3 regions of the Rhizobium sp. WYCCWR 11128 genome follow, and region 1 is predicted to be linked to each of the others. Evidence: riboswitches for the same ligand, from Rfam matches in the RefSeq annotation. Region 1 holds a riboswitch; each other region holds the start of a gene.

The links. A riboswitch is a leader RNA that binds a small molecule or an ion and turns the genes downstream of it on or off. The one in region 1 is predicted to bind S-adenosylmethionine.
Region 2: it holds a riboswitch for S-adenosylmethionine, as region 1 does, so the genes downstream of both, metA (homoserine O-succinyltransferase) here and HX898_RS09150 (Shedu immune nuclease family protein) in region 1, are expected to answer to the same signal.
Region 3: it holds a riboswitch for S-adenosylmethionine, as region 1 does, so the genes downstream of both, HX898_RS10340 (O-succinylhomoserine sulfhydrylase) here and HX898_RS09150 (Shedu immune nuclease family protein) in region 1, are expected to answer to the same signal.

Annotation. Positions count from the first base shown of each region.
Region 1 covers NZ_JACCEZ010000002.1:306,339-311,278, forward strand. The annotation lists gene HX898_RS09135 (hypothetical protein) at 1-211, shown strand, start outside; gene HX898_RS09140 (SOS response-associated peptidase) at 269-1,042, shown strand; gene HX898_RS09145 (hypothetical protein) at 1,115-2,275, shown strand; SAM riboswitch at 2,760-2,838, shown strand; gene HX898_RS09150 (Shedu immune nuclease family protein) at 3,008-4,183, shown strand; gene HX898_RS09155 (hypothetical protein) at 4,261-4,779, shown strand; partial or broken gene ligD (non-homologous end-joining DNA ligase) at 4,819-4,940, opposite strand, start outside.
Region 2 covers NZ_JACCEZ010000003.1:308,186-313,125, reverse strand. The annotation lists gene HX898_RS13865 (ABC transporter ATP-binding protein/permease) at 1-1,870, opposite strand, end outside; SAM riboswitch at 1,985-2,062, shown strand; gene metA (homoserine O-succinyltransferase) at 2,111-3,034, shown strand; gene HX898_RS13855 (aldose epimerase family protein) at 3,261-4,283, shown strand; gene HX898_RS13850 (GntR family transcriptional regulator) at 4,449-4,940, shown strand, end outside.
Region 3 covers NZ_JACCEZ010000002.1:543,577-548,516, reverse strand. The annotation lists gene HX898_RS10360 (glycoside hydrolase family 26 protein) at 1-796, shown strand, start outside; gene HX898_RS10355 (DUF995 domain-containing protein) at 815-1,324, shown strand; tRNA gene HX898_RS10350 (tRNA-Gly) at 1,457-1,530, opposite strand; gene HX898_RS10345 (2'-deoxycytidine 5'-triphosphate deaminase) at 1,590-2,684, opposite strand; SAM riboswitch at 2,757-2,835, shown strand; gene HX898_RS10340 (O-succinylhomoserine sulfhydrylase) at 2,878-4,062, shown strand; gene apaG (Co2+/Mg2+ efflux protein ApaG) at 4,346-4,738, shown strand.

The DNA.
Region 1 (4,940 bases):
CGATAGGTTCGGCGAGCGCGGCCATATGGGCAAGACGATGGACCTGCTCGGAATGGCTCGCGACGTGGACCATGTGCTGGACAAGCTCGTAATCTACCACTTTTCCTCGGAGGAATTGGAGGAGGCTGAGGCTGAATGGGCGCACGAAGGTCAATTCTTTCCGAAGGACGATATCAGCGGTGACGACACGGACTCTCGGCGGGGAGTTTGACGTTCTGTCCGAAATGCATAGGCTGTCCGCAACGCGAAAGGGAGGTCGTTGCGATTAATGTGCAATCTCTACCGCATGGAGGACAAAGACTGGGTTAGCAAGTGGGCCTTGGACGCCGAGAGCCTGATCAACTTGATGCCCGCCTACCAGATGAACCCGGACCAAGCTGGACCAATCGTTCGCAATACGGCGGACGGCCGGAAGCAGCTTGTGCATGCGCGGTGGGGAATGCCGTCGCCGTTTTTTGCGATCAAGCAGGCGGCTGAAGCGCGGGCCGAGAAATTGCGGCAGAAGGGTAAGTTGGTTGATATGGAAGTGCTCATCCGTATGGAGCCAAATAAGGGTACGACCAATATCCGCAATCTTGATCTGGCGCATTGGCAGCGCTGGTTTGGGGTCGAGAACCGTTGCATCGTGCCGGTGACAAGCTTTGCCGAACCGGACCCTGCCAGCAAGGAAGAGGGCGGCAACACGCCGAACGCCTGGTTCGCGCGTGATGAAAGCAAGCCCCTGATGTTTTTTGCGGGTGTGCACGTTCCCCAGTGGCAAAGCGTTCGCAAAGTCAAAGACGGCCTGACCACAGACGACCTCTATGCATTCCTGACGACCGATCCCAACGACGTCGTCAAACCGATTCACCCGAGGGCAATGCCGGTCCTCTTGCTGACGCAGGAAGAGGTGGATGTATGGATGCGTGCACGGTGGGAGGAGGCTAAGGCGCTCGCCCGGCCGCTTCCGAACGCCCAGATCGTTGTGACGTCACGGGAGCCCTATGGTTCGACCATCGTGACCACGTCCGGGGAGCCGGTGTCGCAGCCGATTCTTCTCTAGGCAATGGGCATCACAATCGCGCCGTTTGTTCCGGGCACTATGGGTTCTCGCCTGAGGCAAAGGACCGTATGAATGACCAGCATTACAGTCATCAATACTGCTGCGCTGTTGCCCGGAGACATCATCCTCTCGACGGGAGAGAACAAGACAAGTTGGCTGATCCGGGCAGCCACTCTTGGCTCGTTTAGTCATGCTGCCCTGCACGTTGGCAATGGCATCGCAGTCGAAGCAAATGATCCTGGTGTGATACCGGTCTTTCTTCCGGCGGTCAGCTATGAGACGAATGTGAAGCTTCGCGTTCTTCGCGCGACGGGCCTATCACAGAAGCAGCGGGACGAACTCGCAGATTTTGTTTGGTCGCTGTTATTCCGTCCATATTCCACGAAAGGCGCAGTGGGAACAATATTGCCCTTCCTGCGCGACCAGACGGATGCGGGCTACTTCTGCTCACAACTTGCCGCCGCCGCGTACGAGTCCATAGGATCACGAGTCTCAGAGCTTCCCCCATGGGAATGCAAGCCGAGTGATCTCGCGAACTCCTCTGTTTTGGTAGATATTGGTGAGGCAGTTCAGACGGTAGAGAGAGCAACTCATTCAGCGGTGGCAACCCTGATGGGGACATCCTATGAAGAATACCTCCAGAAGGGGAACTACTACGAGAGAATCATCCTCGGGACATGTGTCCAGCGATTGCCGTCGCAGTTTGCTAAGCCCTTCAATTTGTACGACCTCTCCCGCCAGTTATTCGACGGGACGGTGGACAAAGAGACAAGCGAGAGCTGGGACATCGCTATCGCGGGACTCATAACAAAGGTGGTGACCGATCACCCATTAGCGCCGTGCCCAGGAATTGGTGTTACCACATCTTTAGCCGATGCCGACAGCTGGCTCGTGCCAGTATTTTCACCCGAGTGGAACATCCTGATGGAGGACCGGTCCGGCAAAGTTTATTACGAACAGTTTATAGCGAACCTTTTTACGGCCCGGAACTGGGAGGCAAACCGCTGGCTAAACGACCACGAGCGGTTGATGGCGAAGGCGAAAAAGTTGGGATCAAAAACCTTCGAAGCACTCGCCATGTGGATTGCCCTTGCAGCTACCATCAGGTTTCAACATGCGGCGCTGCTCCGGAACTCACGAGAACCCGGCTTCTTATCTCCGGAATCAAAAGAGAAATTCAGCTCCAATCTGAAGAGAATGCAAGACCGTCATTTCTCCAACACTGACAGTTGACGCTCATGATTTTTTGGCTCCCCGATCAATGGGGCGGTTGCTACACAACCCACACGATCCGTCTTCAGAAGTGAGCGACCTGTGGCCCCTAACCGGAAGTTTTAAAGTTCTTCGTCGGTTATCGTTCCGCTATCCCATCGATTTCGGATTGATGGATCAATGCGCAAGGGAAGGTCGAAAGTATGTGCTGGCGTATAAACTTTAGACTATTTGCACAACCTTTTAGACCGTCAACTATTGCCACGAAGGGCGAACAGCGGCACAGATAACCCCATCCTCTCACAAGGGGATAAGGACCGCAGAGGGGAAGGAAGGGCTTTGGATGCCGTTTCCTTCTCTCTCCGCTTCGCCAGTTGCGGTTCTTTCACGGATAGTTTGGACCTATCCAAGCGACGGGGGTGGAAGCCGCCGTATCTGCAAATCGCGTGATTCCACATTGCCCAAATTGTGCAGATCGACGCAAGCAGCTAACGGCGGTATTGCAGAATTATCCCGTGGTGATTTGGCCGGTTGGCTTGCAGCCACGTTAAATTGCTGGCTAAAAAGGCCGCGTTTAATCCCGTCCGCTTTCGCGGCCGCGTTTTTTCCCGTTTTTGAAGTGGGTCGGTCCCCGACAATCGGCCTAAAATTCAGGGGATTTCGTGGGGTAAGACTAATCCGCCATCTGGTATGGTGAAGTATCGGGGCTGGTTATCTGCTACAACCCAAAATGGCTTTCAATGGGTCGAGATAATGAGCAGCGAAGAGGAAATATTCCGCAACTCCCGCCCAGACAAAACGTATGCCAGCCCCGCGTTTACAGATTACGCGGGCCGAAAGCTGCGCGTTGCGAATAAGGTCATCGACGGAGAACCTGGATACGAATTCGTCAAAGTAAAAGACGAGCTGGTTTTGCGGCAAACTGATGGAGGTCGCTTCCAGATCAAAGCCAGCTTTCTGGAAGACGACAGGTCGTTCAGATCGGTGACCATCCAGAAATTCACCTCGAAGGGCAACGCGAAGGAATACTTCGCGCTTGGCCCGCACGAGATGACTGCCCTTTTGAAGTTCATGGCTAACATTAAGCGCCTCCACTTTCCGAATGATGGCCGCTTAAACATTTCAGACCGCGACCTTGAGGACTTGCTTCTCAAACCCGACCAGATGCGGCGGATCGCAGCCGACAACCAGAAGCTCTTAGCCGCCATTGCTCGCAATGAGATCACGACCGAAGACGTCGTCGCCTTATCGTATCGAAAGAAGCAGCTCGCTCTTTTCGAACGGTTGCTATCCGATGACGACTTCTTCGACAACTGCGCAGCGCAGCGCGGCAAGGGACCTGAAGCGCTCTGGCAACAGTTTTTAGAGAAGAACCCGTGGATTCTGGGATATTCGCTCAGCTTGATCAATTTCGGTCCACTGGACGACCGCAAGTTAGAGCAGACGGTTAGGGGACACGACCTTGGGGGACCCGGAAAGCGGGTTGACGCTTTGCTTCGATCCCGGGCCATCCTGAATACGGCCGCTTTCGTGGAATTGAAGCATCATAGGACGGAGCTGGTATCGCCAGACCAGTATCGCTCGGGCATTTGGACGCCTTCCAAGGAGCTTTCCGGAGCGGTCGCACAAGTCCAAGGAACTGTTGCCGCAGCCCTAGCACAGTGGGGCTCCTCCGTGCAGATAACGGACAGGGACGGCGATCCGACCGGCGAGACCATCTATACGACTGAACCTCGATCTTTTGTCATCTGCGGCCGCCTCAATGAGTTCGAAACTGAACACGGCATCAACGAACGAAAATTCGGGTGTTTCGAGCGCTTCCGAAGAAACCTGCTGCGGCCAGAAGTCGTTACTTTCGACGAACTCTATGAACGCGCTCGTTTGATTGTCGATGCTGGCGATCAATCGTCACAAAGAGACGCGAGTTGATTTCGATTTAGACCCATCTCACCGCTCAGTAGTTTCGCATTCGAGCGCCAGCAGGTCATTTTACAGGGGGAAAAATTTTGAAGCGAGCTATCCGCATCGCCATTGGAGTGGCTGTCGTCGTGATCGCCGTCTACCTTGTCTACGGAATGTCGGTTACCGCGTATCAAACTGGCACCGGCCTGCTATTGCTACAGGAACTACCTCGCAGAGGAATGACGTGGGACCAGTTCATGGCTCTTTCGATCCCTGACCGAATGGTCTTTGCAAATGAACTGAGGCCACGCGCTATTGCCTATTCTGCTTTTACCGTTTTCAGCATAACAGCTTCTCTGCTGGCGGTCGCAATCAGCGGCGCTAAGGGCTTCGGGCTCCTGAGGATGAGTTTGTTGCTAGTTCTTGTCCTCGTGTTTGCGGCCTGCATTTTCACCGGGCTTGGAATGGGCGGAGCACGCTATATGACGGATGGCGATATTTCGCTTGCCTCTGGTGTGGCAATGGTCGGCACGATGATAACTCTTGCCCTGTCCGGACTGCTTTTTGGAGCTAGTTTGCTCATTCACTCCGTATTCACTCGCGTTCGTCGACGAGCGGCCTGAATTTTATTCTGGCTTTAGCAATCTCAAGCGCTATCCGGATTAAAGGCGGTAAACTTCCGCATTGTCCTGAACCTCACGCAGCCCTTTATAAGCGGCGTGCCGCAGCTTCATGTCAGGCGTCCATTGGCGAAATTTGATTTCTGCAATCAACGTCGGCTGGA
Region 2 (4,940 bases), on a different contig from region 1:
CGGCGGCAGCGCCCGCACTGGCGCTGGCGCCGGTCTGGACGGCAGGCGGCTCCTCGGATGCTGACGGCAGCGCCTGCAGATGCAGCACGCGCGGCCTCAGCGCCTCGAGATAGGCCTCGGAGCGGCCGATATAGATCATGCCGCTTTCGGGCATCGAGGTGAGCAGTTTGGCCATCGTTTCCTGTAATTCCGGCTCCATGCCTTCCAGCACTTCGTCGAAGATGATCCAGCGCGGGCGCACGAGAAGCAGCCGGGCAAATCCGATCGCTTTCTGCTGGTCGCCGTCGAGCATCTTGTCCCAGCGGGCGCGGGTATCGAGCCTTGCGATCAGCGAATGGAGACCAACCTTGTCGAGGGCCGCCTCGACGGCGGCTTTCTCGTAGGCTTCGGGACGTTCGGGAAAGGCCAGCGCCTCGCGCAGCGTGCCGCCGGGAACATAGGCAACCTGCGGAACGAAGAGCATGTCGTCGATTGGCGGCAGGCCTATCGTGCCGCTGCCGCACGGCCAGAGGCCGGCCATCGCCTGGAAGAGCAGCTTGCGATTGACGCTGTGATCGCCGTTGATCATGATCTTTTCGCCGGCCTTGATCACGACATCGGTTTCACGCAGGCGAAAACCGCCGCATTCCTCGATGTCTTCGCCGACCTTGGCGACGATCACCACATCCTTCAACGTCAGCGTGTCGGGCGCGGCGTTTTCATAGGCGATGCTGTCCTTGAGGTCGAAGTCCTCTTCCATCTCGACCAGCGCCTGGCGGAAATCGGTGACGCGCATCAGCGTGGCGCGCCATTCGGCGATCGGGCCGAAATTGGAGACATACCAGCGCAGCGCCGTGTTGACCTGGTTGAAGGCACCGACCGACATCATCAGCTGGCCGAGGGTGAGGCCGCCAGAGAAATAGGCGGGGGCGGCAACGATGATCGGGATGACGATCACCAGCCAGCCATAGCCGGCCGAAACCCAGGTGAGATTGGTATTGGCCATGGCAAGCCGCTTGACGACTGTCAGGACCGAGCTGATGTCGGTGTTGATGCGCCGGCGTTCGTTCTCCTCGCCGCGGGCAACAGTAATTGCCGGCATGTTCTCATTGGCATGCATCAGCGTGAAGCGAAGCTCGGCCTCTTTCGAAAAACGGTCGGCATTGAGCTTCACCAGCTTCCGACCGACGACCTGGCTCAGCACCGAGGCGGAAGCGGCATAGAAAATCGCCGCCCAGACCATGTAGCCTGGAATGGAGAAGCTATGGCCGCTGATGCGGAAGATGAAGCCGCTGGAAAGTTCCCAGAGCACGCCGATGAAGCTCACCAGAAGAATGGTCGACTGCAGCAGGCCGAGAACCAATCCCGTCGTGCTTTCGGCGAGGTTGCGGGAATCTTCGTGCAGGCGCTGGTCCGGATTGACGCCGATCAGGCCGCTGGAGGCAAGCCGCAGCGCCCGCTTGCGCTTCAGCCACTGGTCAACCAGATCGCGGGACAAGCCTTCGCGCATATAGAGTGCCGTCATCTGATTCAGCCAGGCCTGCAGCACGTTGAGCAGCAGCAGTGTGCCGGCGATCATCGCGAAGATTTCGAGTTGGTGGAAGAATTCGCCGAGGTCGCGGCGCTCCAGCGAGTCGTAGAAGGGCGCATTCCACTCGTTCAAAATGACCTGGCCGTAGGACGTCGCCAGGATAACGAGGATCAGCACGGTCGCCAGAAACAGCACCTTGCCACGCACTTCCGAATTCCAGAATGCTGAGAACATGACGCCGAGGCGATATGTCAGGCTTAAATCATACCCTACCCTATCCTGCCTCCGGATGCCCGGCCTCCCCTCGATTTTATCTGCCATTACGCTTTTCCAAATCGCCCATACCCTTATAAATAACATGGTGGCGTTACCGGTCTATCAACAGATTCTATCAGTCATTAAAGTGTGATGATGCTTGCATGAGTCTCTCCTGCATGTATTCGCCAGTTGATTCGCAATCCGACTGGGTCTAATTAAGGCCTCCGTGGTGATTTGGCCGGCCGGCTTGCAGCCACGTTAAAAAAGTCGCTAAAGGGCCGCGTGCGGACCGGTAGCGATTTTTGTCGCCGCCGGTTTTTTGTTTTTGATCGAGTGACCGCAATGCCCATCAAGATCCCCGATACGCTGCCCGCCTTCGAAACCCTGGTTCAGGAGGGTGTGCGGGTGATGACCGAGACGTTGGCGATCCGTCAGGATATCCGACCGTTGCAGATCGGGCTGCTCAACCTCATGCCGAACAAGATCAAGACCGAACTGCAGATGGCCCGTCTCGTCGGCGCCTCGCCGCTGCAGGTGGAGCTGTCGCTTATCCGTATCGGCGGCCACAAGGCGAAGAATACGTCCGAGGACCATCTGCTTGCCTTCTACCAGACCTGGGAAGAAGTAAAGCACCGCAAGTTCGACGGCTTCATCATCACCGGGGCGCCGATCGAGCTTTTGCCCTATGAGGATGTCACCTATTGGCCGGAGATGCAGGAGATTCTTGACTGGACGGAAACGAATGTCCATTCGACGATGAACGTCTGCTGGGGCGCGATGGCGGCAGTCTATCATTTTCACGGCGTTCCGAAATACGAGCTGAAAGAGAAGGCCTTCGGCGTCTACCGCCACCTGAACCTGAAGCCTTCCTCGATCTATCTCAACGGCTTTTCCGACAATTTCGAAGTGCCGGTGTCGCGCTGGACCGAAGTGCGCCGCGCCGATATCGAGAAATCCGAAAGCCTGGAGATCCTGATGGAGTCCAGCGAAATGGGCGTCTGCCTCGTGCATGAGAAGAGGGGCCGGCGGCTCTACATGTTCAACCATGTCGAATATGATTCTACGTCGCTTTCCGACGAGTATTTCCGCGACGTCAATGCCGGCGTGCCGATCAAGATGCCGCACAATTACTTCCCGCATAACGATCCGGCGCTTGCGCCGCAGAACCGCTGGCGCAGCCATGCGCATCTTTTGTTCGGCAACTGGATCAACGAAATCTACCAGACGACGCCCTTTGATGTGGAAGAGATCGGCAGCGATCTCTGACCGTTGCCGATCACGCCTGGAGCCGATGCCGCCGCACCACTGCTGTGGCTTTTCTTTCTGATCCGCCGGTTGCGGATCGAAGCAAATCCGGGCAGGTTCCTGTCCTGAAGCCTACCACACCGCGCGTCTTCGTCGGACGTGCAATGCACACTTTCAATCGCTGCACATTCCTCAAATCGATTCCGAATTGAGGAATTTTCAGCAGGGACAGAATGGACGGTCGATCATGTCGGATAAGTTGGAGCGGGACGTTTTCGGGCAGACGCAGGCGGGCGAGACCGTCTATCGCGTCGTGATCAAGGGCGGCGGGCTGACGGCCAAGATCATCAGCTGGGGCGCGGTCATCCAGGATCTGCGTCTCGAGGGACATGATGCGCCGCTGCAGCTCGGCTTCGACGATTTCGACAGCTACCTCCTCTATTCGTCCTACTTCGGCGCGACGCCCGGCCGCTGCGCCAACCGCGTCGGCGGCGGCAGGTTCACGCTTGACGGCAAGGACTATCAGCTCGAGCCGAATGAAAACGGCGTCACGCATCTGCATGGCGGCAGCGACAATATCGCCAAACGCAATTGGACGATCGTCGAGCATGACCACGACCGCGTGGTGCTGAAGATCGTCGATCCCGATGGCCGCGCCGGCTATCCCGGCAATTGCACCATCCAGGCGACTTTCTGGGTGCATGGCAATGGTGAACTGTCGATCACCTACGAATCGACCAGCGACCAGCCGACGCTCGCCAATGTCTGCCAGCACGCCTATTTCAATCTCGACGGCCGCGAAGATGCACTTGGCCATGACATCATGATAGCCGCCGATCACTATCTGCCGACTGATGAGAAGCAGGTGCCGACCGGTGAGATCCGTCCCGTTGAGGGCACGGAATTCGATTTCCGCGAGATGGCGTCGATGAAGCGTTTCGTCGGCAGCCAACAAGCGTTTTACGACCATAATTTCTGCCTGTCGGGCGAGCGTACCGCCAAGCGGAGCGTCGCGCTTGCCCGCAGCCTCTATTCCGGTGTGTCGCTGGAAGTGCGCAGCACGGAGCCAGGCGTGCAGTTCTATGCCGGCTTCAAGCTCGATGTCGCGGCGCCCGGCATCGGCGGGCGCAAATACGGCCCATTCGCCGGCTTCTGCCTAGAGACGCAGGTCTGGCCGGATGCCATCAACCACCAAGGTTTTCCGAATGCGGTTCTGCGCCCCGGCGAAGTGCTGCGTCAGGAGACGGATTATATCTTCACCAGGAACTGAGCATCCTCCAGCGCCGGCGCGTTTCTAAACGCGCGGCGCTGCGGACGCACGACTGTCAAATTTGAGCGCTATGAAACCCTTGCCGGTCCGCCCGGCGAGGGTTTTTTGATTCCGTGCTCGATTCCGACTTGCCGATTGGTTCTATATAGGTTCTATTGTATCCCCATGGATAGAACCAGTCTGATAGCGGAACTGAACAGCCGCGGCCTGCGTGACGAGGCACTGACCGGGCCGCTTTACAAGCGGCTGGCGCAGACGCTGACCGGCCTCATTCAGGAAGGGCTACTGAAGCCTGGCACGGCGCTGCCGGGCGAGCGCGACCTTGCCGAGGCTCTGAAACTCGGCCGCGTTACCGTGCGCACCGCCTATCGCGATCTGATGGCATCCGGCGCACTGGAATCGCGCCATGGAAGCGGTACTTTCGTGTCAAGCAGGGTGGAACGCATGGAACAGTCGCTGTGGCGGCTTTCCTCCTTCTCCGCCGACATGCGCTCGCGCGGGCGTCTGCCGGCCGCACGGATATTGTCGCGGGCGGTCAACACGCCGTCGCCGGAGGAATCCTTCCTGCTCGGCCTCGGTGGCGACGAGCCGGTGCTGAGGCTCGACCGCTTGCGCCTTGCCGACGGCCTGCCGCTGGCGATCGAACGCGCCGTGGTG
Region 3 (4,940 bases), 240 kb from region 1:
CACGTTCGGCGCCTATGATCCGCACGGAGATTTAGGCGCCTCGCCCGATTCGAAGATCGAACACCTCTTCCTGCCCTGGGAAGATGTCGATCTGCGCACGCTCGTCCTCGCCGACGATTATGCGCAAGCGCGTGGCCGCACCCTGCTGATCTCGGTCGAGCCCTGGACCTGGTCGACCGGTTCGCGCCAAACCTCGCAGGAACTGCTGCACAGCATCCTCAACGGTTCGCGCGATGCGAACATGGCCGCCGTCTGCTCGACTGCTGCCAAGCTGAAAAGTCCGGTCATCATTCGCTGGGGACAGGAAATGGACGAAACCGACAGCCAGTTCTCCTGGTCGCATTGGCAGGGCGACGATTATGCCAAGGCCTATCGCCGGATGGTGGAGGTCTGCAAGGTCCACCTGAAGACGGCCAAATACATGTGGTCACCGAAGGGCAATGAGGGGCTTCAAGCCTTTTATCCCGGCAACGATGTCGTCGATCTTATGGGGCTCTCGGTCTTTGGCCTGGAGCAATACGACAGGGACAAGACTGGCCGTGACCAGACGTTTGCCGAGCACCTTGCGCCCGGATACGCCCGTGTCGCTGGTTACGGCAAGCCCATCATGGTTGCCGAACTCGGCTACGAAGGCGGCGATTCCTTCGTGCGAAACTGGGCTGAGAGCGTAACGAAACGCTATCCCCAGTTCCCGGCCCTCAGCGCCGTTATCTACTTCAACGACCGTGAAGTCTATCCGTGGCCGGACGGCTATGGCCGCCCCGACTGGCGGGTCGTCCGCGAAAGCATCAATTGAACAACAAGGAACCTGAACATGTCCATGCTTCAAAAAATGTTCCTGGCCGTGGCCCTGACCAGCGGTATCGCCACGGCCGCGTCCGCTGCCGGAACCAATGAGCCTGCGGGGATCGAGACCGCAAAGCCGATGAGCAGCGCGGAAATCTATCGGCTCTACAACCAGAATTCCTGGATGTGGAAAGCCGGCGCCGGCTACTTCTCCGCAAAGGCGCGTCGCTTTACCGCCTGGTCGCGGGAAAATGGCTCGCCGTCCTTCGGCACGGGCCGCTGGTTCATCACGGAGTCGGGTAAACTCTGCTTCAACGCCGACTGGCACGCCAAGACCGGAACGGCGACGGCGATCACCTGCTTCAGCCACCGCAAGAAGGGTGGCCTGATTTATCAGAAACGCGAACCGGACGGTGAATGGTACGTTTTCAAGAGCGCACCGGCACAAGCCACCGACGAATTCGCAAAGCTTCGCCACGGCGACTACGTGAGGTCTCAATTGGGGAGGATTGAGACGAGCGTCAGTAAGACCAAATAAAGGCGAAGCTAGGGGTTGCGCGCGGCCGAGGCGCCATCTGTATCCTTGTAGGAGCCGATGCCTGCGCGCAACCCTTTTCATAAAAGATTGCGAAGCGCCTTCAAAAGGCGGCGAACGGACGGCCGGGGCAGCTGGAGCGGGTGAAGGGAATCGAACCCTCGTATTCAGCTTGGGAAGCTGCTGCTCTACCATTGAGCTACACCCGCGATGATGCGAGATTTCCAACAGATGGGGGCCGCTGTCAAGTCGCGCCGGGTGCAACGCTTCAGATGCGGAAGTGTTTCGAGAGTTTCAGGCCCTGGGCCTGGTAGTTGGAGCCGAGGCCGGAGCCGTAGAGGCTGGCGGGCTTTTCCTGCATATGTTCGTAGACGAGGCGGCCGACGATCTGGCCGTCTTCGAGGATGAAGGGCACTTCGTGGCTGCGCACTTCGAGCACCGCGCGGCTGCCGCGTCCGCCGGCAGGCGCATGGCCGAAGCCCGGATCGAAGAAGCCGGCATAATGGACGCGGAATTCGCCGACCAGCGGATCGAAGGGGGTCATCTCGGCTGCGTAATCCGGCGGCACATGCACGGCCTCGCGCGAGACGAGGATATAGAACTCATCGGGATCGAGGATCAGCTCGTTACGGCCGCGGCTGTGGAGCGGTTCCCAGAAATCGAAGAGGTCGTGCTCGGCCTTCTTGTCGACGTCGACGACGGCAGTGTGATGTTTGCCGCGATAGCCGATCAGGCCGTCCTTGTCTCCGGCGAGGTCGATCGACAGGGCAATGCCGCCGCCGGAAACATTGGGCAGCTTGCTGGCAACCAGCGTCTCGCTTTCATGCAGCTTCAAAAGTTCCGGCTCGCCGAGCAGGGCCTGGCCGACGCGGAAACGGATCTGCGACAGGCGTGAGCCGCGGCGCACGACGATCGGGAAGGTGCGCGGGCTGATTTCGAGATAGAGCGGGCCGGAATAGCCTGATGGAATCTTGTCGAATTCCTGGGCGTAATCGGTGATGACGCGGGTGAAGATATCGAGGCGCCCGGTCGAGCTCTTCGGGTTGGCCGATGCCGACATCTCGGCCGGCAGCGCTAAGCTCTCCATCAACGGCACGATATAGACGCAGCCGGTTTCAAGCACCGCGCCTTCGGAGAGGTCGATCACATGCAGGCTCAGCCGGTCGAGCTTGTCGGATACCAGATGCGAGGGGCCGGGCATGAAGCTGGCGCGCACGCGAAAAGCCTTGCCGCCCAAGCGCAGGTCGAGGCTTGCCGGCTGGATCTGGTCGCGGTCCAGCTCCCGCTCGGAGATCAGACGCCCCGTTTCGAACAGCGCGGAGATCGCGCGATCCGCCAGAATTCCCGTTTCGCGAGCCATCATGCCTCATCCATCATTTGCGCCGACAAAACCAAACTCGGGGAATTGACGCAAGCAGCTAACAGCAGTATTGCAGAATTATCCCGTGGTGATTTGGCCGGTCGGCTTGCAGCCACGTTAAATAAGTGGCTAAAAAGACCGGGTTGAAACCGGTCTGCTTTTGCGACCGGTTTTTTTGTTATGTGAAGGTGATGGCATGAGCAAGACCTGGCGCCCGGCAACCCAACTCGTCCACGGTGGCACGCTGCGTTCGCAATATGGCGAGACGTCCGAGGCAATCTATCTCACCCAAGGCTTCGTCTACGAGACGTCGGAGGCGGCCGAAGCCCGCTTCAAGGGCGAGACGGAGGGCTTCATCTACGCCCGCTACGGCAGCCCGACCAACGACATGTTCGAAAAGCGCATGTGCATGCTGGAAGGCGCCGAAGACGCCCGCGCCACCGCTTCCGGCATGGCCGCCGTCACCGCGGCGATCCTCTGCCAGCTAAAGGCCGGCGATCATATCGTCGCCGCGCGTGCCCTGTTCGGCTCCTGCCGCTGGGTCGTCGAGACGCTGGCGCCGAAATACGGCATTGACTGCACGCTGATCGACGGCCGGGATCTGGCGAACTGGGAAAAGGCGATCACGCCGAAGACCAAGGTGTTCTTCCTGGAAAGCCCGACCAATCCGACGCTCGAAGTGATCGATATCGCAGGCGTTGCCAAGCTCGCCAACCAGATCGGCGCCAAGGTCGTCGTCGACAACGTTTTCGCGACACCGCTCTTCCAGAAGCCCTTGGAGCTCGGCGCCCATATCGTCGTCTATTCCGCCACCAAGCATATTGACGGACAGGGCCGCTGCCTCGGCGGCGTCGTCCTTTCCGACAAGGAATGGATCGACGAGAACCTGCACGACTATTTCCGCCATACCGGCCCGGCCATGTCGCCGTTCAATGCCTGGACGCTGCTGAAGGGCATCGAGACGCTGCCGCTGCGTGTGCGCCAGCAGACCGAGAATGCGGCGAAGATCGCCGATTTCCTGGCCGAGCAAGGCAAGGTCGCCAAGGTCATCTATCCCGGCCGCAAGGACCATCCGCAGGCCGATATCATCGCCAAGCAGATGACCGGCGGCTCGACGCTGGTCGCCTTCGAGCTGAAGGGCGGCAAGGATGCGGCCTTCGCGCTGCAGAACGCGCTCGAGATCATCAAGATCTCCAACAATCTCGGCGACAGCAAGAGCCTGATCACCCATCCGGCAACGACGACGCACAAGAACCTGACCGAAGAGGCACGCGCCGAACTCGGCATTTCTCCGGGTACGGTCCGCCTTTCGGCCGGCATCGAGGATACCGACGACCTGATCGAGGATTTCGCGAAGGCGCTTGCCAAGGTCTCGGCCTGATCGACAGTCATGACGGCCGGACCCCACCCGGGTTCGGCCGGATCTCACCAAGGTGAGGCCGTGCCGGACCTCACTGGGTGAGGCCGGATCTCACCAAGGTGAGACCGGGGGGAACAAGTTCGCTCGCCGCGGCGTTCCGAAACGGAATTAACACTGACAATTAGGCTTAACGATCGAAAACCCCTCGGATCACAGCCATTTCAGCGATGATAATTGTTCCGTTTCTTGACGGACAGGGCCTCTTATAAGATACGGGTAACATATCTTGACTAAGGTGCAAGGCATGTATCGCGCCCTCACAAGAGAGATCGAAGTAGTCGTCGAGCCGTTCTATCTGGAGGAGCAATCCGATCCGGAAGACGACCGCTATGTCTGGGGTTACCGGATTGTCATCAGCAACAATTCCGGCATAGCCGTTCGGCTGGTCAACCGTTACTGGAACATCACCGACCAGAACGGCCAGGTGGACGAGGTGACCGGCCCCGGCGTCGTCGGCGAGCAGCCGCGGCTCAGCCCCGGCGACACCTACGAATATTCCTCCGGCTGCCCGCTCGACACACCCTCAGGGCTGATGTTCGGCCATTACCAGATGGAAACGGACGACGGCGAGATGTTCGATGTCGACATCCCCGCCTTCTCGCTGGACTCCCCGGGGCTGCTGCGGGTGCTTAACTAAACGCATGATCCCAAAATCGAGCGCGGGTTGAAGGCGGCAGAAGGCCTAAGCGCGTCCTATCGGGCGCAAGGGATCCAGACGTCATTTTCATCAGTCATCTACTAAAGCGCGTCGCGATCCTTCAGATTCGCGTACCGCACTTTAGGTCTTTGTTTTTCGCATGTCTTTGCAGCAAAACCGCTGCACACTTTGGCGAGACATG